DNA from 2 places in the Bacillus sp. JK106 genome. Region 1 is predicted to be linked to the other one. Evidence: a T-box and tRNA genes for the amino acid it is inferred to sense, from the RefSeq annotation. Region 1 holds a T-box; the other holds one or more tRNA genes.
The links. A T-box is a leader RNA that pairs with one kind of tRNA and senses whether it is charged. The one in region 1 lies ahead of tyrS (tyrosine--tRNA ligase), so its partner is inferred to be a tRNA-Tyr.

Region 1 (14,757 bases):
ACAAACGGGCGCTTGAAGAAGCGGCGATTCCGTTTAACGAGCAATTCGTAGCGGAAGGCGATTACACTTATGATTCCGGTATGGAGGCGCTTCAAAGTTTGATGGGCCTTGACCGGAAACCGACGGCGATTCTTTCTGCGACGGATGAAATGGCCCTCGGCATTATCCATGCGGCCCAAGATCAAGGTCTTTCGATACCTGATGATCTTGATATTATCGGTTTTGACAATACGAGATTGAGCCTGATGGTCCGCCCTCAGCTTTCAACAGTCGTGCAGCCTACGTACGATATCGGCGCCGTGGCGATGAGACTTTTGACAAAACTGATGAACAAAGAGCCGGTTGAAGAGCATATCGTCGAATTGCCTCACCGCATCGAATTAAGACAATCAACCAAGTCATAAAAAAACGGAAAAGCAAGCTTCACTCTGAGGGGTGGAATCTTGCTTTTTTACTTGAGTAAGGAGAAGATATGAAACGTTTTGATTATCTGACGCCCGTTGGCTTTATGTTAGGCTGTATTATCGTCGCAATCGGTATTCTGTCAGGGACGGGACTGGCGGGAATCAGTTCATTTTTGGATCAGACTTCTTTTTTAATCGTCACTGGCGGCCTTGCTGCGGCGATTTTTATCAGCTTTCCGCCGAGGGATTTAAAGAAAACCCCTTCTGTTCTGAAACAGGTATTCTCCCGTCAGGATGACAATGTGAAAGAGCTTGTCAGAGTATTTGTCAGCCTTTCGGAGCAGGCGCGCAGGCAGGGGCTGCTGTCTCTGGATGACCAGGCGCGGGAGATCAATGATCCGTTTTTAAAAAAAGGGCTTTTGCTTGCGATTGACGGCTGGGACGAGGAAACGATCCGGCTGGTGATGGATTCTGAGATCGCCGCAATGGAAGAAAGACACAGAAAAGGAAGACGCGTTTTTGAAAAAGCCGGTGATTTCGCACCCGCCTGGGGAATGATCGGGACGCTCGTCGGACTCGTTCTTATGCTCAAAAATTTAAATGACCCGCATACCCTCGGACCGAACATGGCCGTTGCGCTATTGACGACGCTGTACGGAGCGCTGCTTGCCAATTTGGTGTTTATTCCAATCGCGGCAAAACTTGAAGAAAAAACGGAAAGTGAAATTTTCATCAAACAGGTCATGATCGAAGGGGTTGTCGGCATCCAATCGGGCAAAAATCCCCGCAACCTCGAAAGTCAGCTCGTCGTCTTCAGCTCAAGAGAAGACTGGCGTAAAGGACAGCCTGCGAACAAGAAAAAGGGCGCTGTCCATGAAGCTTAGAAAAGAGCGTTTTGAAAGAAGAAACAAACCGGAACATTCCGGCGGTTCACCAAGATGGATGGTGACGTTCGCTGACTTGATCACGCTCATTCTCGTGTTCTTTATCTTGCTTTTTTCGATGTCGCAAATAGACGCGGAAAAATTTCAATCTGCCGTTTCATCGATTCATACAAACGGCGGCGGGGGTGAACCGGCGTCATCAGACAAAGCAAACGAAAATAAAGAACAGGATTTGCTGTTACAAAACGTGAAGACATACATAAAAGCGCATCATTTGAGTTCCAAATTGACGGCGAAGCGCGATGAGCGCGGAGTGGTTCTTGTGCTGCAGGAGGCCGTTCTATTTCAGACGGGAAAAGCGGATGTGCTGAAAAACGCCGAGCCGGTTCTGCATCAGATCGCGGTGCTTTTAAAAACAATTCCGAATGACATACAGGTAGAAGGCCATACGGACAGCCGCCGGATTTCCACCTATCAATTCCCGTCGAACTGGGAGCTGTCGTCTGCAAGAGCGGCGAGTGTGATCCGGTATTTTACCGCGAATGAAGACTTTTCCGCCAAACGGTTTATCTCTGCCGGGTATGCGGATACGAAACCTGTGAAGGACAACAAAAGTCCCGGACATATGAAAGAAAACCGCCGTGTAGAAATTGTGATCAAAAAAACGACCTCCTCATAAGGTCGTTTTTTATTTTGTTTTATACCGCTGCTCAGACCGGATGGCAAAAAGAGCTTTTTCCACGGTTTGGGCATTTTTTTCTGAAATTTCTTCTTTACGGGGAATCGGAGGATATAATTGTTCAGGATCACTCCAAAAAGCGGGCAACGTGCAGGGGGAATGCTTCTGCCATTTATCAATCCATTTCTGCGGTATGCGCTCCCCGGGATCAATCCCTTTCATCTCAAGCCAAATGCGGCTCCATGCTCTCGGGACGACTCTCCAAATATCGTATCCGCCGCCGCCGACCGCGATCCATCTGCCGCTGCAATATTGATGGGCTAATGAATGAGCGAGCCGCGGGATCTCCTGATAAATGGAGATTGTATTGGACAGGTGTGTCAACGGGTCGTAATAATGGGCGTCCGCACCGTTTTGGGTAAGTATGACATCCGGCTTAAAAAAAGCCGCGATTTCTGAGGCGGCCGTTTTGTAAGCGTGGAGAAAGGAATCGTCCTCTGTGAAAGCGTCCAGCGGAATGTTAAAAGAATAGCCGTAGCCTTGCCCGCTTCCTTTTTCCAGTACCTGCCCCGTCCCGGGAAATAAATAACGCCCTGTCTCGTGAAAAGAAACAGTGCAGACATCAGACCTGTCGTAAAACGTAAATTGAACGCCGTCGCCGTGGTGGGCGTCTGTATCAATGTATAACACTTTTGCCCCGTAGTTCTTCTGGATGTATTGGATGGCCACGGCGCTGTCATTATAGATACAAAAGCCTGACGCCCTGCCGCGGAAGCCGTGGTGAAGGCCGCCTCCTAAATTGCAGGCGTGCCTGGCTTGTCCCGTCATGACGTAATCAGCCGCCGTTAAGGTGCCGCCCACCAGAAGCGACGCAGCTTCATGCATGCCGGCAAAAACGGGGGTGTCTTCCGTTCCGAGACCGTAGCTTTCTCCTTCTGCGGCAGGGAGCCGGCCCGCACCCGCAAGTTCCACCGCCTGTATATAATCCTCTGTATGAACGAGAGCCAGCTCTTCTTTAGAGGCCGTGCGCGGAATGACGATGTCTCCTTCGTCAAACGCGTCCGCCGCCTGAAGCAGATCGTATGTTAAAAGCACGCGCTGCTGATTGAACGGATGATCCTGATGAAATTGATACGTCTGATAAGAAGGCGAATAAACAAAAACGCTGTCTTTCATGGCTGATCCCTCAAATGCTTCGGCCATAAGACATTGTATCCGGCTTCATGAACGGCACGGATAAAAGGGAGCGGATTCATCGTCTTCACCCGGAAGACGAGAATGTTCGACCCGGCGGAATCATGGGGATAGACGAGCACACTCAGGATTTGAAGCTGAAGATCACGGCACAAGCAGCTGAGATCAGCAAGGCTTTTTGTCATATCCGTCACCAGGATTTCCACCTGGGATCCCGGCTGGGCCGCGCCTGTCAGGCTGACGAAAGTCCGGAGCACGTCGGTTTTCGTTAAAATGCCCGTCAGCTTATGGTTTACCGTAATCGGCAGACAGCCGATGCCGTGCTCATAAAAGGAGGCGGATATTTCTTCCACAAAGTCAAGCGGATGGGCGCAGATGACATCCCGCTTCATAATGGTCTCCACTTTGTTTGTCAGAAACGCGCCGCGTTCCTTTTGTTCAAAGCTGCCGGGGCCGGCCTGTTTAATGTCTCTGTCTGTGACAATACCGGTGACGTGCAGCTCGTCGTCGATGACAGGGAGATGGCGGATATGATATATCTTCATTTTCCGGACGGCTGTTTCAATGGAGTCGTGTTTTGAGACGGTGATGACGTCCCGTTTCATGATTTGTTCTGCAATCATCTTTTTATCCCCTTTGTATGTCAGTCAATACATAAATCGCTGATAAAAACGAAGCCTGTCGAACTGTTCAATTGACTCCTGACTGACGTGCCTGCCGATGCGGGCCATCAGACAATTGGCCGGATGAGAGCTGATTTCCGGTTCATCCGTTGCAAACCAGACAAGACCCCCGGCATTCATCATCTTTTCCATGATCTTTCTGTATTCCCACACATCTTTTTTCATTCCTTTTAAATCCCAATGCCAGTAATATTCCGTCGTCATGATGATGTACCGTTCCATCTGTTCATCCATCATGCTGACTGTCAGCAACGTTTTTCCGACAGAACAGCCCCTGTAGCCGGGAGCGACCTCGATCGCACCGAGTTCAAGGAGGTCTTCCATATTTCCGTCAGACCACCGTTCAAGCGGATCAGGATATAAATACGTCACATAGCCGATAATCGTCTGTCCGTCCCTGGCGATAATGATCCGACCTTCAGGAAGCCCGGCGATCTCGATTAACGCTTTGTGCTGTTCATGAGGAAGGCGAAAGGCTGTCAGGCCTTCATGAAACTCATACTGTGCTAGGTCCTTTGGAGGAACGGGCCCTTCTACCAATAGAGGGCCGGCTGCTGTCTGAATTGATGAAGAATGGTACGTTTTATGATGTTTCACTGATTCACCGCCTGTCGGTTCTTAATAAAAACACATCTCTCTTAAGCATAACAAAATATAAAGCGTTTTCAATAGTGTTGTAATTTATATTTTAAAAATTGAGAAAACTGTGAACATCTACTATAATTAGTCTATAGATAAGCAAAGGGGGATGTTGCATGAATTTGAAAGCGTTGCCGGCGGAAAAGGGGAATTATCATCTGCGAAATTATGAGGAAACGTACCGCAGCTTCGATTGGAAAGAGGTCGAAGCGGAGTTTTCCTGGCATCAGACGGGGAAGCTGAATGCGGCGTACGAAGCGATTGACCGTCATGCCGAATCATTTCGAAAAAACAAAGTAGCGCTGTATTACAAGGACGCAAACCGGGATGAAAAATATACATTTAAAGAAATGATGGAGGAATCGAATCGGGCGGGAAATGTACTGAGACGGTATGGAAACGTGGAAAAAGGGGACCGCGTTTTTATTTTCATGCCGCGTTCGCCGGAGCTTTACTTTATTATGCTCGGCGCAATTAAAATCGGTGCAATCGCCGGCCCTTTATTTGAAGCGTTTATGGAAGGCGCCGTCAAAGACCGCCTGTTGAACAGCCAGGCAAAGGTTGTCGTGACGACACCTGAACTGGCCGAACGGATTCCGGCGGACAGCCTGCCCGACCTCGAGCATATTTTCATTGTCGGCGGCAGCAAAGAAGCGGGAGATAAAATCATCCATTATGATAAAGCGGCTGAGGGAGAAAGCACGAGACTTGATATTGAATGGATGGACAGAAGAGACGGCTACCTGCTTCACTACACATCAGGGTCTACCGGAACGCCCAAAGGTGTGCTCCATGTTCATGAAGCCATGATTCAGCAATACCAGACCGGCAAGTGGGTGCTTGATCTTAAAGAAGACGATATTTACTGGTGCACTGCGGACCCGGGCTGGGTGACCGGGACGGTGTACGGGATATTTGCGCCGTGGCTGAACGGAGCGGCGAACGTGATCGTCGGCGGCAGATTCAGTCCGGAAAACTGGTACGGCACGATTGAGAAGCTCGGTGTCAGCGTCTGGTACAGCGCTCCGACGGCTTTCAGAATGCTTATGGGCGCCGGAGATGAAATGGCATCCAAATTTGACCTTACTTCACTTCGTCACGTCCTGAGTGTCGGAGAACCTCTGAACCCCGAGGTCATCAAGTGGGGACATAAAGTATTCGGCAAGCGCATCCACGACACGTGGTGGATGACAGAAACGGGCGGACAGCTCATCTGCAATTATCCTTGCATGGAGATCAAGCCGGGTTCAATGGGGAAACCGATTCCGGGAGTGGAAGCGGCGATCGTTGACAATCAGGGAAATGAGCTTCCGCCGTACCGGATGGGAAATCTCGCCATTAAAAAGGGCTGGCCGTCGATGATGGATTCCATTTGGAACAACAAAGAGAAATATGATTCTTATTTCATGCCGGGCGGCTGGTATGTTTCCGGAGATTCTGCTTATATGGATGAAGACGGTTATTTCTGGTTCCAAGGCAGAGTCGATGATGTCATTATGACATCCGGCGAGCGCGTCGGCCCGTTTGAAGTCGAAAGCAAACTTGTTGAACATCCGGCGATTGCCGAAGCCGGGGTCATCGGAAAGCCGGATCCTGTCCGGGGAGAAATTATTAAAGCGTTTATCGCGCTCAGAGAAGGGCATGAGCCATCCGATCAGCTGAAGGAGGACATTCGCCTCTTTGTAAAACAGGGGCTTGCCGCGCATGCCGCACCGCGGGAAATTGAATTCAAAGATAAACTTCCGAAAACACGGAGCGGAAAAATCATGAGACGTGTGCTGAAGGCGTGGGAGCTGAACCTGCCGGCAGGCGACCTGTCCACAATGGAAGATTAAAGACGGCGTTGACATCGTATCTTATTTATGTTAAAAATGAGTAAGCTTCATACGAAAAGGTTTTGATTGAGACAAGTAGGATATCTGATTGTTCCAGAGAGCTGATGGCCGGTGAAAATCAGCACATAAGATATGCCGAATACACTCATGAACCGCTTTTGCGAACAAAGCTATTCCAAGGCTTTCAGTAGTGAAAGAACGGACACGGTCCGTTATCAAAAAGAGTGATAAAAGCTTTTTTATGTTTTTATTAGTAGGGTGGTACCGCGATTATATCGTCCCTTCGTTTTAAACGAAGGGGCGTTTTTTATTTTCATAAACAAAGGAGCAGACAAAATGACTAACTTATTAGAGGATTTATCATTCCGCGGCTTAATCCAGCAAATGACGGATGAAGAAGGACTGAATAAACAGCTGAACGAAGAAAAAATCCGTTTATACTCAGGGTTTGACCCGACGGCTGACAGCCTGCACATCGGACACCTTCTGCCGATATTGACACTGCGCCGTTTCCAGCTTGCAGGCCACCATCCGATTGCGCTTGTAGGCGGCGCGACGGGACTGATCGGCGATCCGAGCGGCAAAAAAGCGGAGCGTACGTTAAATACTCAGGATATCGTTGTCGAATGGTCGCAAAAAATTAAAAATCAGCTTTCCCGATTTTTAGATTTCGAGGCCGGAGAAAACCCCGCTGTCATAGCGAACAACTTTGATTGGATCGGAAAGCTGAGCATCATTGAATTTCTCCGCGACGTCGGAAAGAACTTCGGAATTAACTACATGCTTGCGAAAGATACTGTAAGCTCAAGAATTGAAACCGGAATTTCTTACACGGAATTCAGCTACATGATCCTGCAATCCTACGATTTTCTGAATCTGTACAGAGAAAAGAACTGCAAACTCCAAATCGGAGGCAGTGACCAGTGGGGCAACATCACGGCCGGTCTTGAACTGATCAGAAAATCAGAAGAAGAAGGGGCGAAAGCTTTCGGTCTTACCATTCCGCTCGTCACAAAAGCTGACGGCACGAAATTCGGCAAAACGGAAGGCGGCGCCATTTGGCTTGATAAAGAAAAAACATCGCCGTACGAATTCTACCAGTTCTGGATCAATACAGATGACCGCGACGTCGTCAAATACTTAAAATACTTTACTTTCTTGTCAAAAGAGGAAATTGAAGCTTATGCTGAAAAAACGGAGACGGCTCCTGAGAAAAGAGAAGCGCAGAAACGTCTCGCCGAAGAGGTGACTGTTCTTGTACACGGCCGCGAAGCGCTTGAGCAGGCCGTTCATATCTCCCAGGCGCTGTTCAGCGGCAATATTAAAGAGCTTTCCGCTCAAGACGTCAAGGTAGGATTTAAAGATGTACCTTCGTTTGAAAAAGTCCGCTCTGAAGAACTGTCTTTAGTAGACGTGCTTGTGGAATCTAAATTGTCGCCTTCAAAACGGCAGGCCCGCGAAGACATTCAAAACGGAGCTGTTTACATTAACGGCGAGCGCCAGACGGACATCGGGCATCTTCTGACTGCGGAAGACCGCATTGAAGATCAATTTACCGTACTGCGCCGCGGAAAGAAAAAATACTTCCTGATCACGTACTGAAAATAAAAAGCAGTCCGGCCGCTCAATGCGGCAGGCTGCTTTTTTATGTTTTGTGAATACTGCACGGGGAAATGAGTACAGTACATAGTATAAGCAAAACAGGGAAGGGGTGCTGCGCCGTGAATTTCATGTTTACCATCGCAAAAGAAAGATTGCAGCGGGATCATTGGGAACAGCAGCAAAGCATAAACGCCGAAGCCAAAGCCGAGGAATCAGAGACGGAAGAAGAAAATCCGACATCATAAAGGTAAAGCCTCCATTCTGCGGAATGGAGGCTTTTGATTGTCACCATATCAGCCTGACGGCGGCCATCAGCACGACTCCTGTGATGACCGTGATGGATAAGCTTTTTGTCAGCATCGCACAAAGCAATGTCGGGATGAGAACGATCATTGCTTTCCAATCAAAGGTCAAAGCGCTGTTTGTTTTCACAATCATGCTTTCCGTTACCAGAGCAGTCAAAATGCAAAGCGGAATAAAGGAGAGCCATTTTAAAGCCAATTCAGGCATCTGAATGTTCCGGACAAATATAAACGGAACAATGCGCGGCACAAGTGTAACAATCATGCAGCCGAGTATAATCCAGATCATTTGTGTGCTGATGCTCATTTGTCCGTCACCACCCCGATCGTTGCCACAATCACGGTTGAGACGATGACCGCGATGTGTGACGGGACGAAATACGATAACAAGACCATAAAAATGATCATATAGAGAATTAAGGAGAGGCTGTGCTTCAGCTTTTCCGAAGCGGACGACTGCAATTGCAGCACAAGCAGCGCCGCAAACATAGCGGGCAAAGCAAAGTCCAGGCCGAGCGCGTAAGGATCAGATATCCATTGCCCGAGAAGCCCGCCCATCACGCAGGAAATAACCCAGCACATGTAAGCGGTTATATTGAGGCCGTTCATCCACTTATCGTATAACCTGCCGTTCTGAGCCGCTTTGTTCACCGCTACTCCGAAAGATTCGTCAGTAAGCAGAGCCCCGAAGCCGATATTTTTTGCCAGAGAGTATTTCGTGAAATACGGCGCGATGGTCAGGCTCAGCAGAAGGTGCCGCAGATTGACGATAAACGTCGTTAAAATAATGGCGGAAATCGGACTCCCGGAAACAAGGAGCGAGCAAATAATAAATTGGGCGGCGCCGGCATAGACACACAAGGATAACAAACAGATTTCAAGAATGCTTAGATGAGAGGCAACGCCGACGATGCCGAAAGCAAAACCGATGCTCATATAGCCCAGCAGCGTAGGCACACAATCCCGCACCCCCTGTAAAAACGTATCGTTCATTTCCCGGGAAACGGCGGTTTTTTGCACTTCTGTGTTAATCATTTTTTATACTCCTTTCATAGAGATTATAATGATAACGACTAATGAAAAAATCAAAGAAAATACGGTTCACATTTATATGAACCGATTTCCGGTGACGACATGAAATAACGAATGGTTTTGTTTCATCAGGCCTTCAACTTTTTCAGCCCCGACTTCTTTCACAAGCTCTGCGAACATCAGATCGTGCCTCATATATTCCATGGCCACGAGAACGAGAGCGGGATCTTCTGATTTAATGGCCCAGGCATTCGTCTGCGGAGAAAAATTGGCGATTAAGACTTCTTTATTATCTCGGGCAGCTATCGTTAATCTTCCGCCCATCCGTTTCTCCGCCACTTCAGGAGACATATTATGATTTGTCGTATTTCCGAGCTTCACTTCCGGAGGGCCGAACACAATCGAAAAGACGGGCAATTGTTCGGCGGCGCGTTTATTAGCGGCTTCCTGAATAAAGGGAATCTGCTGTTCCCAGACAGACAGCCACAACTCTTCCTCGGCTTTTTCAATCATATCCTTCATCTCATTGATGACATGATCATTCGTGCTGATGCGGCGGATGACATTCATCTCCTGCTCGCTTTCCAGCGCCAATAACTTTTCCTCAAGGTAGCCGAATGAGTTCTCGAAATCGTGCCGGAGCCGGTCGATTAATTCCTTTCCGGCCAGCGGGGCATATGTAACCGGATCAGACGGCACAATATGGACAGCGCCTTTATCAACTAATTTCCCCAATACCTCATAGATCATTGAGCGGGGGACGCCTGACCTTTTGCTGATTTCATATCCGGTAACAGGCGAGTGTTTCAACAAGCCGATATATGCTTTACATTCATATTGAGAAAATCCAAACTTCTGTAATTCTTTCAGAACATCGTCCATAAACATCCTCCGTAGTGGTTATTCATGAAACTACTATAATGTAAGCGGTTATATCTTGTCAATGGGACTTGAGTGCTGAAAGAAAGGTTCGCCTGTTTTGTCGCTTTCCAACTTAGTTTATGATGAGTTACATGTATGGCTTTTGTGAAAAACGTTGCCGTAGACCCACACGAATGCCGTTTGATACGATAAATACAAGAAGTCAAAAAGAGGAGGATCACGGTGGAAAACACCTCTAAAATCGCTTTTTTATCGGTTATAAGCAATTCCCTGGTCGTCATGCTCAAAATAGTGGTGGGGATAATAACCGGATCTGTCGCGATACTTTCTGAAGCCATTCATTCTTTTTTAGATTTGATCGCCGCCTTCATCGCCTTTATCTCCGTCAGGATTTCAAAAAAGCCGGCTGATACAGGGCATCCGTACGGTCATGGAAAAGTCGAGAATCTGTCGGGGACCATCGAGACGATTCTGATTTTTGCGGCAGGGATTTGGATGATATATGAATGCATTCAAAAACTGGTGAACCCGGCGCCGGTTCATCTGCCCGTATTGGGAATTGTTGTGATGCTTGCTGGGGCTCTCATTAATTTGATCGTTTCGAAGTTCGTAAAAAGAGAAGCCGAAAAGGTTAATTCCGTGGCAATGAAATCAAATGCCCTGCATTTACTGACTGACGTGTACACATCATTAGGCGTAGCGGCAAGCCTTTTGGTCGTTACCTTAACGGAGTGGTACATACTTGATCCCATTATAGGTATGGTGCTGGCGGTGTATATCATATATGAAGCGTTTAAGTTAATGAAAGAAGCATTCCCGCCGCTGATTGATACCCGTTTGTCGGAAGAGGAAGAAAAAACAATTTTAAAGATTATCGAAACATTTCAACAGGAATTTATTGAAATTCACGATTTTCGTACAAGACGCTCCGGCCCGCAAGAGTATATTGATTTTCACCTGGTCGTACCCTCTCACGTGACGATTAAAGACGTGCACGACCTGTGTGACCGCATTGAAAGAGATATTACGGATGAATTCAAACAAGCACAGGTAATGATTCACCCCGAGCCGGAGAGCGAGAGGAAGAAATAAATCGATCTTATGTTTGCGTTTGTTCCCGGCAAAATGCCTGCAAAAGGCCCGTTCCCACGGGTCTTTTTGTTGTATAAATGTCCATTTCTCGCTCATATGAGAGAGAAGCTTATACACGTGAGGGATACATTTCATACGTTATGTTGTAAAGAAAAAGGGAGGTGAACAGAATTGAACGCTATTTCTGTTAAAGAAATTGAACATGGAGTTGCCGTTGCGGAAAGAGAAGGTTTAGGAGAGTATTTATACCAAGAACCGGTTTCCAAAAAATGTTCGGGCCGTTCCCGCAGCAGAAAACGGACACACCGTTCACGCAGCAGAAGACGGAGTCATCACCGGACACACCGCTCCCGCAGCAGAAGACGGAGCCATCACCGGACACACCGCTCCCGCAGCAGAAGACGGAGCCATCACCGGACACACCGTTCACGCAGCAGACGGTCCCATCAAAAACGTACCCGCAAGCGCTGTTTTAAATGCTGACTGCAGACTCTATTACAAGTAACGGAGATCTGCTATAATGGCAAGAGAACTGCATAAAAGATCCGGTATCATCATCTGCGGACACTGAACTGACAACATGGCGCTGTTTGTTCGTGTCCGTTTTTCGTGTCAAAAAAAGATGCCGGAGGATAAAAAGGAAGGGATGACGCCGAATGAAACTGAATGAGGACTTTTATAACTCTGAAGGAAAGACAGTCTCTTCGCAAAACATAAGCAGCAAGCTTTTGCATATCACGGACAGCGGGCATATCAGCGTTGACTTCATCAGCATAAGCAGGCTGCGGAAGGCTTCAAAAATCGCGATCTTAGGTGACAGCGTCGCCCGGGGGCTGCGTGCGGAATACGGCTTTGGTGACATTCTGAAAGACCGGACAGACGCTGAAATAACCAATCTGTCTGTCAGCGGCGTTAATATGAGCAACAACGGAAGCGATAACATTTATCAGCAAGCGCTTAAAACAAAGGGACATGATGTCATTATTGTCCAGGGAACAGATGATGATTGGTGCAACCACATTCCCATCGGCACAGATGAAAAGGATATCACCACATTTTACGGAGGCTTCTGTCAAGTGATTCAGCAGCTGCGAAGCGGAAATAAAGGCGCGAGCATCATTGTGGTGACCCCAACGAGACAAGCAAAAATATCAAAAGGAAAAATCGTCCGCCGTGATACTGATAAAAATAAACTGGGCCTGAAGCTGGCTGACTATGTGAAAGCCCAAAAAGAAGCCTGCACACTCCTCTCTGTACCGTATGCCGACCTGTTTGATACAGATCTCATCGACCCGTATAATCCCGCTTTCCGAAGCATGTGCATGTCAGAAGGTCTTCATCCGAACGAGAAAGGGCATCAAATCATATTTCAGGAAATCTGCCGGAATTATTATTACTATTATGGGTAACACAGCGCTAACAGATTATTTTCGGCCTTGCTTTTCTAAAAGCTCAATTATTCTTTGAGATGCGTGTTTTTGCGCTCTCAAAAGCGAGACGATATTACCGGTAAAACCGATTAAAATGATCAGCAGCAAAATGATCATCCACATCAGTGAACCTCCCGTCGAGTGTTGAAAAACCCACTCTTTATTTTACTTATTATGGATGGGGAAGAGAATAGGTCTAACTATTGGTGTTTCTTTATCAATCCATAAAAAAATGCACAGACTGAACGGGTCTGTGCATTTTTATTCGCTTATTTCAGCAGGTTCAATGATTCACGATTAAAGGCTTCCAAATCGTCAGGCGTTCTGCTCGTTACGATGTTATGGCTCACGACGACTTCTTCATCTTTATAATTTGCGCCGGCATTGATTAAGTCTTTGCGGATGCTGCGGAATCCCGTGATATCTTTTCCTTTAAGAAGGTCGGTATCAATCAGCAGCTGCGGGCCGTGGCAGATCGCGAAAACGGGTTTCTGATTTTCCACGAATGCTTTAGTGAATTCACCCGGGCGGTCATCTCCGCGCAGAAGATCCGGTGAAAAGCCTCCGGGAATCAATAACGCATCGAATTCCTTTGGGTCTGCGTCTGAGATCGCTTGATCGATCTTTACTTTCTCACCGTGCTTGCCCGTCACTTCTTTCCCTGCTTCTAAATCTATTGTCACCACACTGTGGCCCGCTTCTTTAAATGCTTCCGCCGGGCTTGTATATTCAATATCCTCAAATTGATCTGTCATCAGAACTGCAATTTTTTTGCTCATACATCATGCCTCCTGTGAATTTGTATATGACAAGAATATCAGGCGGATTGCCGCCTCACAACGTATTTGCTTGAAGATACGGCATGAAAAAAAGACCCCTCTGAAAAAGAGGAGCCAAAAGGTACGGAGGTCTGCTGAAACTTACGTGTTTAACTTGAGATAAGGCAAGAAATCGAATCAATTACTTTTTGCGTCTTTTTTTATCCTTTTTACACCCGCATTTCCCCGGATCGCCCGGATCAATGACTTCGTGAATTGTTTCTTCCTGATAAACGTGGCGGGGAACATAACGGATATGTTCTCTGTTAATGTGTTTGATGGGATGGACGTAAACCACTTCTTTGTCAGTATACTTGTCAGTCACAATATACTTAGGGTCACAGTAATACACTTTCGATTTTTTACCCATTCATCTCACCTCCCGTACTTTATTAAATGCTGAAAAGGAGGATTTTGCATCGGACAAGTACACCATGGCAAGTCCACAATTTTTCAGCTGCAATTTCGTTTTTCTGGTTTTTCCTGAAGCCGTCTCAAATTGGAATGGCTAACCCTTTTTGAACGGGGAAATCTATAAAAAAGAATTCAAAAACGATTCTTTTCTCAGGTCAATCGAGATGCGTACATCTTTAGGGGGATTTCAGAATGCTCGATGAAAAAACGATTGAAATCATTAAAAGCACAGTGCCGGTCTTAGAAGAGCATGGTGAAGAAATCACAGGCCGATTTTATGACCTGCTTTTTCAGCATCACCCTGAGCTGCTGAATATCTTTAATCAGACGAATCAAAAGAAAAAAACACAGCGTACGGCCTTGTCGAATGCTGTGATTGCGGCCGCAGCCAATATTGACCGGCTGGAAAACATAGTCCCCGTCGTCAAACAAATCAGCCATAAGCACCGGAGTATCGGTGTTAAGCCCGAGCATTATCCAATCGTTGGAAAGTACTTGTTAATCGCGATAAAGGATGTGCTAAAAGACGGGGCTGCTCCTGAGGTCATTCAGGCATGGGAAAAAGCATACGGCGTCATTGCAGATGCTTTTATCGGAATTGAGAAGGACATGTATGAACAAGCGGAAACGCAAAAAGGCGGCTGGAAAGACGATAAGGCATTTAAAATTGATAAAAAGGTAAAAGAAAGCAAAGAGATAACGTCGTTTTATTTACAACCGGAAGACGGACAAGTTCTCCCCGAATTCAAAGCGGGACAGTATATCAGTGTAAAAGTATACATTCCGGACACGGGTTATACGCATATCCGCCAGTACAGTTTGTCGGATGTATCCGGTAAGGATTATTACCGGATTTCCGTGAAAAAA
Region 2 (14,757 bases), on a different contig from region 1:
TACCGCTGAAGCGCTTGCTGAGCCATTATTTGATTTTTTATATAACGAGCGTTTAGGCGCATGTTTTTAACCTCCGCTTGAGATAATGTTCTAGTGTTTGTATCGGCTGTTTTCCAGTTGATTTTAACCTAAAATAACAAATGTTTACATTATGGGGGTTTTTTATGTATGATGTAGTCAAAAAGGGGGATTTTTCCATGAAAAAGTATATATCTATACTATTTGTCAGTGCAATCGTATTATCAGGCGTATTGTTTGCACCTTCAGCCTCTGCCTCTGCGTCTCAAAAGAACTCATCACAAATAAGCGCTATTACAGGAAATCACTCATTTGAAACTGCCAATCCGGTAGGCTACTGGAAATATAAAAATATTGATACAGCCATATTGCCGGAAGGGGAAAAAGAATCGTACTTCACTTTCACGGCAAATAAGGGAGAAAGACTCTATGTCAGGAGCTCAACAAGAAGTGAATACAAGGGAATGAGCATTGAAATTTATAATAAAAATAAAGTGCTGGTCAGTAAAGGCACAGAAGTGATAAACCCTGATACGCCGCTTCCTTTTATCTATGCCATTACAAATGCGAAAGAGAATAACGAGATGTTCTACGTGAAAGTGTCCCGCGGCTCATACACTGATGATATATACTTTACACTCTCCATTTACGATCGAATCAAAGCTGGAAGCGAGACCTTCGCATTCAGCGGCGCAGCTGAAAATAAAGGAAATACAAGCCTCAGTCCGAACGGATCAGATTCAACCGTTCTCAGGCTCGACTTAACCAAACAGACAAGCATTCCAAAAGACGCCATAGTGAAAAGAATCGGCACCGCCGCGACTCAAATACCAAGTCAAGGAAACACAAGACACTGCATAATGTCAGAAGAAAATAAAGTGTGGCACCGCGCACTCGCAAACAGCTCCACTCAAGGAAATTACGATATCACACTGGAAGATAACCTCTCAGTCTCAAGCATCTGGAATTTTAAATACAACACACTCGCAACAGCTAGATCGACTATGAAAAATGTAAAATTGAAGATTGATTATGAGTATGATGTGACATCACAGTATTAATGAGAAGAACTGCCGCCCATTGTGCGGGCGGCTGTCTGCTTAAAGTTTAAGTGAATTTATGAGCCCGTTCCTTGCCTTATCCTGTTGTAAATTCTTTTTTATGATAGATAGCTGCGGCAATGAAAAATGAAATGATATATAAGATAACGCCGATCATGAGATATATAATCGGAACATATAAAGAAGGATTTATGTGCAAAAATGACAGCGGTACTTGTTCTGCTACATACCCAACGACACTTTGCAATCCAAAGGTAGCAAAAAGTCCCCCCATTGCCCCTCCAATCACGATAGCATCGGATTTTTCCGGACCTATCATGTAGAGAAGAGGATAAACGATTGCACCGGCAAAGAGAACGATGAACGTTCCAAAAGAGACAATATTAAATATGCCGTCAATTGGTTCATCAGAACCCAGGCTGTATACAACGAAAATACCATAAGATATTACGGCTCCGATCACAACAATCAAAAGATAAAAGAAATAGTGACTTTGAACAATATTTGTTCTGCTGACGGGTAAAGTCAAGACATACCTGTCATAGCCAGACTTGCTCTCATACTTTATAACCTCAAGTGCGGGCATAACGACAAACAAAATAATCAGCATAGCAACAAAACGATGCATTGAAGCATCCCCAAAATAAAAAATGACTGCTGATACCAATATGGCCAACCCTGTGTATGCAAAGAAACTCCGATAAACCAAGTAATAGTTAGTCAGTAACAGACCTCTCAATGTTTTCACTCCTCGTTAAAAAGACGCTGATTTCTTCTATGGAAATGGTGTTGGCCGTTACGCCATTCGGCAACTTCTGTTGATCCGATACAAGCACACTCCAATAAGATCCATAATTCCTTTTTGCTAGAACGATATCTTCGTCAAGCTCAGCCAATTGGCCTTCATCAACATCTATAACGGTATAGCTTTCAAGAACCTTATCTTTCTCTTCATTTAATAAAATTTCGCCATCTTTCATCATAATGATATGGCTGGCTATCTTCTCGACATCAGTCATAATGTGCGATGAAAGTAAAATACCGCCGTTGCTTTTACTCACAAAGCTTTTTAATTCATTTAACAGATCATCTCTTGAAGAGGGATCAAGCCCTCCAGTTGCTTCATCCAGGAGTAATAATTTTGCATTATGCGACAAAGCAACAGCTACAGATAACTTCATTGACATGCCGCGCGAGAATGTATTCACTTTTTTGTCCATAGGTAAAGAGAAAGAATGAACCAACCGGTAAAAATGGTCTTGGTCCCAAGCGTCGAATAGTTTCTTAAATACATGGTTCAGCTGCTTTATCGTAAGGTGCGCGGGAAGATTCATCGCATCAAATACGACACCAATATCTTCTTTGAACTTTATATGTTTATCCAGATTCTCTTTACCAAAGATTCTCACTTTACCTCTATCCTGAGAGATTAATCCTAATATCGTTTTAAATGTTGTTGATTTGCCTGCGCCGTTATCACCGATAAAACCGACAATTGATCCGGCAGGCACATTGAATGTAACATCCTTTAAAACAGCTTTATGACCAAAAGATTTGCTGATGTTTCTGATTTCTAAAAGGTTTGACATCATTCCACTCCTATCATTGTTGTCAGGACTTTTTTAAGAATTGAACCGGAGTATTGCAAAATGTTGTTATTTTCATATCTAGTCTAGGTATTCATAATGGATCAGGAGCCGACAAATACAAAAGGGATTTTAAAGTCTTTTTTAATCATAATTTGGAAGTGTAATCGATTGATTACATTTATATAATGGATATTCATGATGAAAATTACTGGAGGTGATTACTTTTCGATGAGACATACACAAAAATGATTTACTAATGATTACATTTATGGATGTTAACCGGAATGCATCTCGTATTATAAAGCAGGTGTTATTCCTTTTCAATATATAAAAGGGGATTTCTTTACAATCGCAAAGAGTATGTATTTCTCATTTCCGCATTAAAAAACCCCTCTGGCTAATAACCAAAGGGGTTAAATATATTATTCCACCGTAACACTCTTCGCAAGGTTGCGCGGTTTATCAACGTCACAGCCGCGGTGCAGTGCAGCGTAGTAAGCGATCAGCTGCAATGGCACAACAGATACCAGCGGAGCAAGCGCAGGGTTGACTTCCGGCAGGATGAATCTGTCGTCTGCGTCTTCTAAGCCTTTCAGCGAGATGATGCAAGTGTTGGCGCCGCGGGCTGCGACTTCCTTCACGTTTCCGCGGATGCTCAGGTTGACGTGTTCTTGTGTCGCAAGCGCAAAGACCGGTGTTCCTTCTTCAATCAGTGCAATTGTTCCATGCTTCAGCTCGCCGCCGGCGAAGCCTTCCGCCTGGATGTAAGAAATCTCTTTCAGCTTCAGGGCGCCTTCGACACATACGAAGTAGTCAAGGCCGCGGCCGATGAAGAAAGCGTTTCTTGAAACAGTCAGGTACTCACGCGCGATCATTTCCATTTCGTCCTTCTGGTCGCAGAGGGCTTCCATGGCGTTTGCCGCGATACCTAATTCTTTGACTAAATCAAAACCGATATCAACGCCGTTGCGTTCTGCCGCAACTGATGCAAGGATCGCGAGGACGGCAATCTGAGCCGTATACGCTTTTGTTGATGCCACGGCGATCTCAGGGCCTGCGTGCAGAAGCAATGTGTAATCCGCTTCACGGGAAAGCGTTGATCCCGGAACGTTTGTAATCGTCAGCGCTTTGTGACCCAGCGCTTTGACTTGAACAAGCACGGCACGGCTGTCCGCTGTTTCTCCGCTTTGAGAAAGGAAGATAAAGAGCGGCTTCTTAGACAGAAGCGGCATGTTGTAAGAGAATTCACTCGCTACATGCACTTCAACCGGTACGTTTGCCCACATTTCAATATATTGTTTCCCGACAAGACCGGCGTGGTAGCTCGTTCCGCAAGCCACGATATAAATGCGGTCCGCTTCCGCCACGGCGTCAGCGACATCGCCCGCCACGGCCAGTCTGCCGTTTTCGTCCTGATACGTTTGGATGATTTTGCGCATAACAAGCGGCTGCTCATCCGTTTCTTTTAACATGTAGTGAGGGTATGTGCCTTTTTCGATATCACTGGCGTCAAGCTCAGCGATATAAGACGCACGTGTCATGACTTCACCGTCAAGGTTTTTAATCACGGCTTCGTCTTTTGTCACGATCACCATTTCTTTGTCCAAAAGCTCAACGTATTCATTCGTTACTTGAAGCATAGCCATCGCGTCAGATGCCACGACGTTAAACGTATCTCCAAGACCGATTAACAGAGGGCTTTTGTTTTTTGCAACGTAAATGGTGTCTGTGTTTTCACCGTCAAATAATGCAATTGCGTAAGAGCCTTTTAACAGAGTCAGTGTTTTACGGAACGCTTCTTCTGTGCTGAGTCCTCCCGCCACAAATTGCTCAATCATTTGAACGACTACTTCAGTGTCCGTGTCGCTTTTCAGTTCAACGTTTTCAAGATATTCGCGCTTCAGCTGAACATAGTTCTCGATCACACCGTTATGAACAAGTGTAAAGCGGCCGAGTGCGCTTTGATGCGGGTGAGCGTTCAGGAAGCTTGGTTCGCCGTGAGTCGCCCAGCGTGTATGGCCGATTCCCGCTTGAGATTCAACCGTGTGATCCACCACTTCACGAAGGTCGGCGATGCGGCCTTTTTCTTTGTACACATGCACGCCCTGCTCATTCGCCACAGCGATACCGGCAGAGTCATAACCGCGGTACTCAAGCTTCTCTAATCCTTTTAACAAAATCTCTTTCGCATCAAGCTGACCGATGTAACCTACAATTCCACACATATTTTCTTCCTCCTAAAGGTGTAAAAGGAGACGAAGAAAGTCAAATTACAAGGGGACTTTCAATCGTCCCCTCCCACATGTTTTTTTGGAAGATCATGTGATTTCTCTTTGTTCGGAGAGTCGCCCCTCCGGTTTGAAGAAATCCTTACGGCTGTGATCTAAATGAATCAGCCGGGAGGCATCCGCCGAAAATTCGATAACCTCCATCCTCGTCAACTAAGCCGTTTTTCGGGCGCTTAGTTCGGGCGCTGTAATTATAAAAGATGCAAACAATCCCGCCTTTCCTGCAAGTGAAAAACAAAGGCTGAACAAGCTTGATTTTACAGCATGTGCCAAGGACGGTCAATTATTTTTTGCCGCCCCGGCATCATGTTTACTATCATTTTATGCTGATCGCACTTGTCTTGTTCGCTCTCTGCTTATAAACTTCGCTACTCCGCTCCCATTTCTGTCCGCACGACATCCACGATTTTTGTGACATATTCGTCACAAAGCTCTTTTGTTCTCGCTTCCGCCATCACGCGTACGAGCGGTTCGGTGCCTGACGGGCGCACTAAAATCCGGCCGTCTCCGTTCATTTCTTTTTCCACTTCAGAAATAACGGCCTTCACCTTAGCGTTTTCTTCTACCTTATATTTATCCGTCACTTTCACGTTCACTAAGAGCTGCGGGAATTTTTTCATTTCATCCGCAAGTTCTGAAAGGGTTTTGCCGGACGCCTTCAGCGTATTCACAAGCATGATCGCGGACAAGAGACCGTCGCCGGTAGTGTTGTAATCAAGGAAAATAAGGTGCCCTGACTGCTCGCCGCCGACATTATAGCCGTCTTTTTTCATCGCTTCTACGACATAGCGGTCGCCGACTGCCGTTTGAACGCTTTTGATTTCTTCTTTTTCAAGCGCTTTGTAGAAACCGAGGTTGCTCATCACGGTCGATACGACGGTATCATCCTTCAGACGGCCTTCTGATTTCAAATACTTCGCGCATATGTACATAATCTGATCGCCGTCGACGATGTTTCCTTTTTCATCAACGGCAATGAGGCGGTCGCCGTCTCCGTCAAACGCAAGGCCGATATCGGCGTTTTTTTCTTTGACGAAAGCACTCAGCGCTTCCGGGTGTGTAGAACCGACGCCATCATTAATGTTTAATCCGTTCGGAGACGTCCCCATTGTAGATACGTCAGCATCGAGATCGGCAAAAAGGTGCGTCGCAATGGAAGATGTCGCACCATGGGCGCAGTCAAGCGCTACATGAATGCCCGTAAAATCTTCGTCCGCCGTCTGCTTTAAAAATTGCAGATACTTTTGAACGCCTTCAAAATAATCGTTCACAAGCCCGAGGTCCGCGCCTGTTGGTCTCGGCAGCTTATCTTCCGGTTCATCCATGAGACGTTCAATCTCGGCCTCCTGTTCATCAGAAAGCTTAAAGCCGTCCCCTCCGAAAAATTTAATTCCGTTATCCTGTACGGGGTTGTGAGAAGCGGAGATCATGACGCCCGCCTCAGCATCCATGGCTTTCGTTAAATAGGATACCCCCGGCGTAGAAATAACGCCGAGGCGCATCACTTCAGCTCCGATCGATAAAAGTCCGGCGACAAGGGCTCCCTCCAGCATATGTCCGGAGATACGTGTATCACGGCCGATCAGCACTTTCGGGCGCTGCTTATCTTTGGTCAGGACATAACCGCCAAAACGCCCCACTTTAAAGGCCAGCTCTGGCGTAAGCTCGCTGTTGGCAACACCTCTTACACCATCTGTTCCAAAATACTTGCCCATTTTGTATCGCTCCTTTTTCATTCTGTTGAAGAAGAATCAGCGCTTGATCCGTCTTCATCCTGGTCTTGATTTTGATCCTGGTTTTGACTTTTATTCTGATCGCTGTCAGTGTCGTCTTCCCGGTTCTTGCTCTTGTCTTTGTCTGCGTCTCCGCTTGTGCCGTTATTATTGCCGGAATCAGCGGAGCCGCCGTCATTTTTATTTGAACTTGTGTTTTTCTTAGAAGTCAGCTTGATCTTAACCGTGTCTTTTGACAGGGACCATGTGACGTTTTGCGGGCCGTTTACTTCAAGCTTTACAGAGTGCTCTCCGTCATCCAAGTCCGAGACATTGGCATACAGTTCAATGTCCGACTTTTTCAGCGCCTTAATGTTGGCGGGAGAGCCTTTGGCCGTAATATTTATCGCCTGCGATTCAGGGTCGAGAAACTCAATCTGCTGTGAGCCTCCCAGTCCGACCGTCTTGATTGCGACATTGTCAAAATCCTTTTTGTCTTCACTGTCCACTTTAACATGAAGCGTGATTTTTTCCGGTGATACCTTAGTGACACCCTTAGGAAGCGGGATATCGGCATTGATATCGGTATCTTTATCAATTTTGCCTAAATCAAGAGATACGCCGTCAATAAATTCCAGTGAATCCAGCACATCCTGCGGGCCGTAAACCGTCACCTCACTCGGATTCGAGTCAATGCTCGCAACACTCACCCCGTCCGGAAGACTTCCCTTTCTTTCGATTTTGAAAGGAAGCTTTTTGCTCGGACTGGCTACGGGAACCGTCACTTTAATGACTGACGGTTCAACATCAACAGGAAGTGCGTTGCCGTCTTTGTCATAGACGGTCACCTTCACTTCCTTTTCAATGGTCTCATTTGCATTTTCAAGGTTCACGGATGCTTTGACAAGTGAAATGTTATCAATCACATTTTTCGAACCTGTAATCTGCACGTTTTTCGGGCTGATAATCGGCTGCTGAGGGGTATATCCCTTTTTCATTTTGCTTTTATTGTAGTATTCAACTTCCACGGGAAAACTCTCAGCCGTTTTTTCCTGAATCGTAACCGTCGTGACTGATGGGTTAATGGAGATCGTCAGTCCGTCCGATACGTTTTTCGCCTTCAATTCGACCTTATGAGTCCCGGTCTTCAGCTTATTCATATCGGCGTATATCTCAAAATTCTTCGTCTGTCTCGCCTTTTTCACCGCGCTTGTCGAGCCTTTAATCGTGACATTTACCGTCTGGGGCACGCCGGTGACGACATAGTTCGCTTCATCGTAGTATGCTTTTACAGGAATATCAGTAAGCGTAGCCTCGTCAGTCGTTGATGTCGGAAAAAAGGATTCCCCCGGCTTTTTCGGAGTCGGCGCCTGGTTGTTGTTAACCGCAACGTAAAGCAGCAGCGCCAAGAGCAATGCAATGATCTTTACAGCCCAGCGGTTGTTTAAGAATTTATCCATTTTTCTTGCCCCTCCAGTACCAGCGGTTAGAAGAAGTATCTCTGGCGTTCTTCTTAAACTCGGCTTCAAGCATTTCTTTCAGTTCTTCTTCCGTCAATTCTCTGTGAAGGTCTCCGTTTTTGGCCACACTGATGGCGCCCGTCTCTTCAGATACAATAATGGTTAAGCTGTCCGTCACTTCACTGATGCCGACAGCCGCTCTGTGACGTGTCCCCAGCTCCTTTGAAATAAACGGGCTTTCAGAAAGCGGCAGATAACAGGCTGCCGCCGCAATCTCGTTATTTTTCATAATGACCGCTCCATCATGCAGCGGTGTATTCGGGATGAAGATATTAATCAAAAGCTCCGAGCTGACCTGCGCATTAAGCGGGATGCCCGTCTCAATATAATCGCCCATTCCCGTATCGCGCTCAATGGCGATGAGTGCGCCGATGCGGCGTTTCGCCATGTAGCTGATCGATTTTGTAATCGCTTCAATTGTCTTATGCTGCGCTTCTTCCACGGGGGTTCCGCTCCTGGAAAAGAACCGGCCCCGTCCGAGCTGTTCAAGCGCCCGTCTCAGCTCAGGCTGGAATATAATGATGATCGCTAAAAATCCCCATGTTATCGCTTGGTCCATCAGCCACTGAAGCGTGCTGAGTCCCAAATATGAACTGGCCATCCGGACCAATACGATGACGACGATTCCTTTTAAAAGCTGAACCGCCTTCGTCCCGCGTATGACCATGATTAATTTATATATCACATACCAAACAAGGAGAATATCAACGGCATTGCCGAGGTATTGCAAAAATGGGATGTCCTCAAAAGCCATTTCCTCGTCCTCCAAGAATTCAGTCATTTCGTTTTTTCCGTTATGAATTGTGCTGCATGAGCAATATGTACATCATATAGCGTGCTCATTATACCACATTTTGATTTCTCAAGTGAAATGGGCCGGCACGGCGATGCACAAAAAAAGAGTAAAGCGATTATACGCTTTACTCATCTTCATTCGGGTCCAAAGCGCTTACGACGCCCTGGCCCGCCGATTTCAGTTCGTACCAGACCCAGTCAAACAATTGGTTAATCTCTTCAATCTGCCCGGTGACTTGTCCGGCTGAGGCCATGTATTTTTCTCCGTTGACGACGGTCACATTGCCGTCGACTTTTCCTTCAATGAACAGCTTGCCGTTTTTTACTGTGACATCGCCCTTTACGGTCTCGCCTTCAGGGACGGTGACCGTGTGATTCTGCACGACAAGGTTCGGCTGTTTGGACACACTGAAATTGTGGTCATTATGCCAGCTGTTGAAAAAACCGCCGCCCATTAAAATCACAAAAACCGCTGCGGCTGCAATCATCGGATGAGTTTTGATCCATCGTTTTACAGAAGCGCGTTTTTTCTCTTTTGGAAGATTCGCCATAACTTTGGCAGTAAAATCAGCAGGGGCCGTGACATGCGATGTGCTTCGGACGAGTGCTACGGATTTCTCCATTTCATGAAAATGCCGTTTGCAATTCCCGCATGACTGCAAATGTTGTTTTAATACGTTTTCATCTTCAGGAAGGATATCTCCATCAAGATGCTTATGCATAAGCTGCACAATCTGTTCAGGACAGCTCATTTCATCACCCCACTTAAAGATCCCTCAATTGTTTTCTAAGAGCCTCTCTGCCTCTGTGTATCCTTGTCTTGACGGTGCCGACAGGGATATTCAGAATCTCCCCGATTTCAATTAAAGAGAGTTCGTCAATATACTTTAATACAATAACTGTTCTGTACTTGTCCGGCAGCTTTAAAATCTTTTTCTGAATTGTGTCCGACAGCTCCAATGACAATACGGCGTCTTCAGGGAGAACCCCGTCCGCGGCGATCTGCGAATACATCGTCAGCCCTTCTGCTCCCGCTACTTCTGCGTCCAGATAGTAATCAGGCTTTTTCTTGCGGATGCGGTCAATGGTCAGGTTGGTCGCAATTCTGTAAAGCCACGTTGAAAACTTTCTGTTGATATCGAAACTGTCGATATTGACATACGCTCTGATAAAAGCTTCCTGCGCAATATCTTCCGCTTCGTGAACATTGCCGAGCATGCGGTAGCAAAGCTGGTAAATCTTATCTTTATAAAGGTCAACGATTTCTGCAAACGCATTTTGATCGCCTTTTTTGACTTGCTTGATTCTTTTTTTAATCAGGTTTTCCATGTTTTATCTTACCTCTGCCCTTCACCGGTCTGTATCTATACGTTGATTGTTTTAAAAGGTTTCATTTTTTTTATTACATTTATTTTACCAAATTTCAGGCAGGGTGTAGATGGAAAATACAGAATATACTGCCTTAACAGCAGCTTAAAAATAGTATATCTGATGAACAATCAAAAATCGAAACAAACTGCTGATAAAAAAAAGACACCTTTATGCAAAAGGTGTCTGAGACTGGGCTAGCTGGATTCGAACCAACGCATGACGGAGTCAAAGTCCGTTGCCTTACCGCTTGGCTATAGCCCAAAGATGGTGGAGGGGGGCAGATTCGAACTGCCGAACCCTGAGGGAGCGGATTTACAGTCCGCCGCGTTTAGCCACTTCGCTACCCCTCCGTATTTTTTTGGAAAACAGTGCCGGCCAGAGGACTTGAACCCCCAACCTACTGATTACAAGTCAGTTGCTCTACCAATTGAGCTAGGCCGGCAAATATGGTGGAGGATGACGGGCTCGAACCGCCGACCCTCTGCTTGTAAGGCAGATGCTCTCCCAGCTGAGCTAATCCTCCATATGACCCGTACGGGATTCGAACCCGTGTTACCGCCGTGAAAGGGCGGTGTCTTAACCGCTTGACCAACGGGCCGTTGTGTCCGCGTCGAGCTGACAAAAGTTATTATATACAGGTTGTACCCTATTTGTAAAGAGAAAAATTATTTTTTTTATTTTCAAACTTTTTTACTCGTTTTTTAACAAGAAAAACTCATCCCTCCTCTCTTATTTCATTTATGATGAAAGTATCAAAATATTGAAGGGAATGGACACAGATGATCTTAGTCAGCTCTTGTCTCGGCGGTATCGAATGCAGATATAACGGCTCTCACGCCGCTTCGGAAAAAATCCGCAGACTCGTAGAAGAAAAGAAAGCTGTTATGGTCTGCCCCGAACTTTTGGGCGGCTTCACCACTCCCCGCGAACCGGCGGAAATCATCGGCGGCACGGGTGAAGACGTGCTGAACGGAACGGCAAGAATCGTAACGGCATCAGGCGAAGACGTTACAGCTTTATATATGGACGGCGCGGAAAAAACGTTAGCATACGCAAAAGAAATAGGCGCCGCAACGGTCATCCTTAAAGAAAACAGTCCGTCCTGCGGCAGCAGCTTTATCTATGACGGCACTTTCTCAGGAAAAAAAATACTCGGAGACGGCATCACTTCCGCTCTTTTAAAACGGGCAGGCTGCCGTGTTCTATCAGAAGATGAATTGGATCAATTATAAAAAAGGAGAGTAGATATCATGGATGTAGCCCTGTCCTTTTATAAACCGGAGCATGCAGACGGGCTGAACGGGTTTGTGCTGAGTGAAGAAGATAAAAAGTTCACAGCTCTGCCGATAGATGTCCTGCCGCAGGCGCTTGTCATCCGGGATCGCTACCCGACAGTCATTTTAAAAGAAGACCGCCCCGTCGGTTTTTTTATTTTACATACCTCAAAAGAAACCATTGCCCCGTATTCGAACAATGTGTCTGCCATTTTGCTGAGTGCGCTGTCATTACATGCGCCGCATCAGGGAAAAGGTTATGCCAAACAAGCGATGCTGCAGCTCCCCGCTTTTGTCGCAAATTACTTTCCTTGGTGTGATGAAATCGTGCTTGCTGTAAACCATCGCAATCAACGTGCAAAGAACCTGTACCGGTCTTCCGGTTTTATTGACAAAGGGCGGCGCAGGATCGGCCCGATCGGTGAACAGCACATTCTGCATCATTTTTTGTGAAAGCGCTTGATTATTCATCTCAACCCTGCCGATTTTTCTTGAAACATCTATTCAGATGCCCATATACTTCAAGTATTAACGACTTGGGAGGGTACAATCATGACAGACCGGCTTAACATTCACAGATTGACCACAGAAACCAGAAACCCGCAGACCGCTTCAATCCATCAGGCAGACACGATGGAAATTCTCCGCATCATTAACGAAGAGGATTTCAAAGTGGCTGAAGCCGTTCAGCAGGTGCTGCCCGATATTCAGATTGCCGTTCAATTCGCCCATCAGTCCTTACGGCGAAACGGCAGGCTGATTTATGCGGGAGCGGGCACAAGCGGCAGACTCGGTGTACTGGATGCGGTTGAATGCCCGCCTACATACAGCGTAAGTCCCGACACCGTCATCGGTCTGATGGCCGGAGGGGCAGACGCCTTTTTGCAAGCGGCTGAAGGTATAGAAGACAGCGAGGAAACCGGCGCTCTCGATCTCAAAACGATCGGGCTTACCGCAGAAGACACCGTGATCGCCATCGCGGCAAGCGGGCGCACGCCGTATGCGGCCGGTGCACTGAAATATGCAAAAACAATCGGCGCCAAAACCGTCGCGCTCACATGCAATAAGAACTCATTGATCAGCACCTTTGCCGATCACAGCATTGAAGTCATTGTCGGCCCCGAAGTGATTACAGGGTCAACACGAATGAAAGCCGCGACGGCACATAAAATGATTCTGAACATGATTTCCACGGCCGTGATGATTAAAAGCGGCAAAGTGTACGAAAATTTAATGGTGGACGTTCATGTCAGCAACGAAAAATTGAAAGAACGCGCAATCGGCATTATCCAAAGCATCACTGGCGTTCCGTACGACAAGGCAAAAGAAACGCTTGAGGCCGCAGGCAGCCATGTCAAAACGGCAATCGTCATGCTGAAGACGAATTCGGACGAAACACACGCGAAGGCACTGCTCAAAGAATCAGAAGGATTCATTGATAAAGCCATTGAACAGCACGTTTCAAGAGAAAAAGAACGCTGATCGTTCTTTGGTGAAAAATAATGTGCTTTTACGAGCCCGCGCCGTTTTCATGTTCGGCGCAGGCGCTTTTAGGACGCGTTTCAGGCATAGCTCCCCGGGAAAAATCGTACGGAAAAAGGAGGATCTCCATGAGCAAAGAGGCATTTTATCAGTCACTGGCCAAAGATATCCTGGACAATTGCGGCGGTTCATCGAATATTTCAGGCTTTACCCACTGTATGACACGCCTGAGGATTACACCTTTAGATCGGGATAAAATGGATATTGAGGCGCTGAAACGGCTTGACGGGGTAATAGGCGTCGTCGAAGCTGAAACACTGCAGATCATTCTCGGCACGGGTGTCGTCAATCATGTCGCCGACGCTTTCGCAAAACTTATGCCATCCGGAAAAAACATTGATTTAAAAGAAGCCGCCTCACGGAAAAAAGCCGATCTCAACAGAAAAAACACCACACCCATCAAATTGTTTCTGAGAAAAATATCAAGCATCTTCATTCCCCTTATTCCCGCACTCATTGCATCAGGTTTAATCACCGGTATTACGAAAGCCGTCATTCAGGCCGGCTGGCTCCCGAAAGAATCTCAAATCGCACTTATTTTAACGGTTATCGGTTCAGGCTTGTTCGCTTACCTCGGCGTCCTTGTCGGCATCAATGCGGCGAAGGAATTCGGCGGGACACCCGCGATGGGCGGCCTTGCGGGCATATTGATCCTTAACCCTGAGATCGCCAATATCAGTTTGTTCGGAGAGAATCTGCTCCCTGGCAGGGGAGGATTAATCGGCGTTCTTTTCGCTGCGGTTTTTATCGCTTATACCGAACGGTTTATCAGAAAGTACGTCCATCAATCCATCGACATTATCGTCACGCCTACATTGTCTTTACTTATCACCGGGCTGGTGACATATGTCGTTTTTATCCCTGCAGGCGGTTTTATTTCTGATCTGATTACATCAGGTTTATTGTCGCTGCTGAATGTCGGGGGAGTGCTCTCAGGGTTTGTACTGGGAGCCGCCTTCCTGCCGCTTGTCGTCACCGGCCTGCATCAGGGCTTGACTCCCGTACATTTGGAATTAATCCGATCAATCGGAGATGACCCGCTTCTTCCGATTCTCGCGATGGGAGGCGCGGGTCAAGTAGGCGCGGCCTTCGCCATCTTTATGAAAACAAAAAAAGCCTCATTAAAAAGAGCGATCGGCGGCGGACTTCCATCCGGTCTGCTCGGAATCGGAGAGCCGCTCATCTTTGGCGTCACGCTCCCGCTCGGCCGGCCGTTTTTGACGGCGTGTTTAGGGGCGGGAATCGGCGGCGCCTTTCAAGCCCATTTTCAAGTGGCTACTTTTTCAATCGGTGTCTCCGGCCTTCCGCTCTCGTTTCTCGTACAGCCGGCTCAAATCGTTTTGTATATCATCGGTCTCTTCATCTCTTACGCGGCGGGCTTTGTTTTCACTTATACGTTCGGATTTAAGGATGACATGGCTGCTGAATTTGAATAAACCGGGAGGGATCAGAATATGAAAACACTGACAGCCGCCGTACTCACAATCGTCATCAGCCTCTCTTTTCTGCCGCAGCACAAAGCCGAAGCCCAATCCAAATTATACGACGCAGCAAAGCTCAGAAAGGTTGATCAAATGATTGAAAAAG

Region 2: it encodes a tRNA-Tyr, which carries the amino acid that the T-box ahead of tyrS (tyrosine--tRNA ligase) is inferred to sense. The anticodon was not compared.

Annotation. Positions count from the first base shown of each region.
Region 1 is NZ_JBSJQC010000003.1:841,109-855,865, reverse strand. Features, by position in the region: gene ccpA (catabolite control protein A) at 1-404, shown strand, start outside; gene motP (flagellar motor protein MotP) at 473-1,288, shown strand; gene motS (flagellar motor protein MotS) at 1,278-1,967, shown strand; gene ACWJJS_RS14740 (acetoin utilization protein AcuC) at 1,977-3,143, opposite strand; gene ACWJJS_RS14735 (acetoin utilization AcuB family protein) at 3,140-3,784, opposite strand; gene ACWJJS_RS14730 (GNAT family N-acetyltransferase) at 3,809-4,441, opposite strand; gene acsA (acetate--CoA ligase) at 4,600-6,318, shown strand; T-box leader at 6,372-6,604, shown strand; gene tyrS (tyrosine--tRNA ligase) at 6,655-7,920, shown strand; gene sr7p (small protein SR7P) at 8,040-8,165, shown strand; gene ACWJJS_RS14710 (AzlD domain-containing protein) at 8,206-8,529, opposite strand; gene ACWJJS_RS14705 (AzlC family ABC transporter permease) at 8,526-9,257, opposite strand; gene ACWJJS_RS14700 (TrmB family transcriptional regulator) at 9,330-10,136, opposite strand; gene ACWJJS_RS14695 (cation diffusion facilitator family transporter) at 10,359-11,228, shown strand; partial or broken gene ACWJJS_RS14690 (hypothetical protein) at 11,400-11,450, shown strand; gene ACWJJS_RS14685 (hypothetical protein) at 11,498-11,704, shown strand; gene ACWJJS_RS14680 (SGNH/GDSL hydrolase family protein) at 11,885-12,637, shown strand; gene ACWJJS_RS14675 (hypothetical protein) at 12,653-12,781, opposite strand; gene ACWJJS_RS14670 (type 1 glutamine amidotransferase domain-containing protein) at 12,928-13,437, opposite strand; gene ACWJJS_RS14665 (hypothetical protein) at 13,619-13,846, opposite strand; gene hmpA (NO-inducible flavohemoprotein) at 14,083-14,757, shown strand, end outside.
Region 2 is NZ_JBSJQC010000004.1:17,603-32,359, reverse strand. Features, by position in the region: gene ACWJJS_RS15500 (DUF4885 family protein) at 1-62, opposite strand, end outside; gene ACWJJS_RS15495 (hypothetical protein) at 198-1,079, shown strand; gene ACWJJS_RS15490 (ABC-2 transporter permease) at 1,156-1,818, opposite strand; gene ACWJJS_RS15485 (ABC transporter ATP-binding protein) at 1,796-2,668, opposite strand; gene glmS (glutamine--fructose-6-phosphate transaminase (isomerizing)) at 3,091-4,893, opposite strand; gene glmM (phosphoglucosamine mutase) at 5,325-6,671, opposite strand; gene ACWJJS_RS15470 (CdaR family protein) at 6,689-8,128, opposite strand; gene cdaA (diadenylate cyclase CdaA) at 8,121-8,942, opposite strand; gene rsiW (anti-sigma-W factor RsiW) at 9,109-9,735, opposite strand; gene sigW (RNA polymerase sigma factor SigW) at 9,749-10,312, opposite strand; tRNA gene ACWJJS_RS15450 (tRNA-Gln) at 10,544-10,615, opposite strand; tRNA gene ACWJJS_RS15445 (tRNA-Tyr) at 10,620-10,704, opposite strand; tRNA gene ACWJJS_RS15440 (tRNA-Thr) at 10,724-10,796, opposite strand; tRNA gene ACWJJS_RS15435 (tRNA-Val) at 10,802-10,877, opposite strand; tRNA gene ACWJJS_RS15430 (tRNA-Glu) at 10,881-10,952, opposite strand; gene ACWJJS_RS15425 (DUF523 domain-containing protein) at 11,134-11,586, shown strand; gene ACWJJS_RS15420 (GNAT family N-acetyltransferase) at 11,605-12,081, shown strand; gene murQ (N-acetylmuramic acid 6-phosphate etherase) at 12,181-13,110, shown strand; gene ACWJJS_RS15410 (PTS transporter subunit EIIC) at 13,239-14,606, shown strand; gene pbp4b (penicillin binding protein PBP4B) at 14,625-14,757, shown strand, end outside.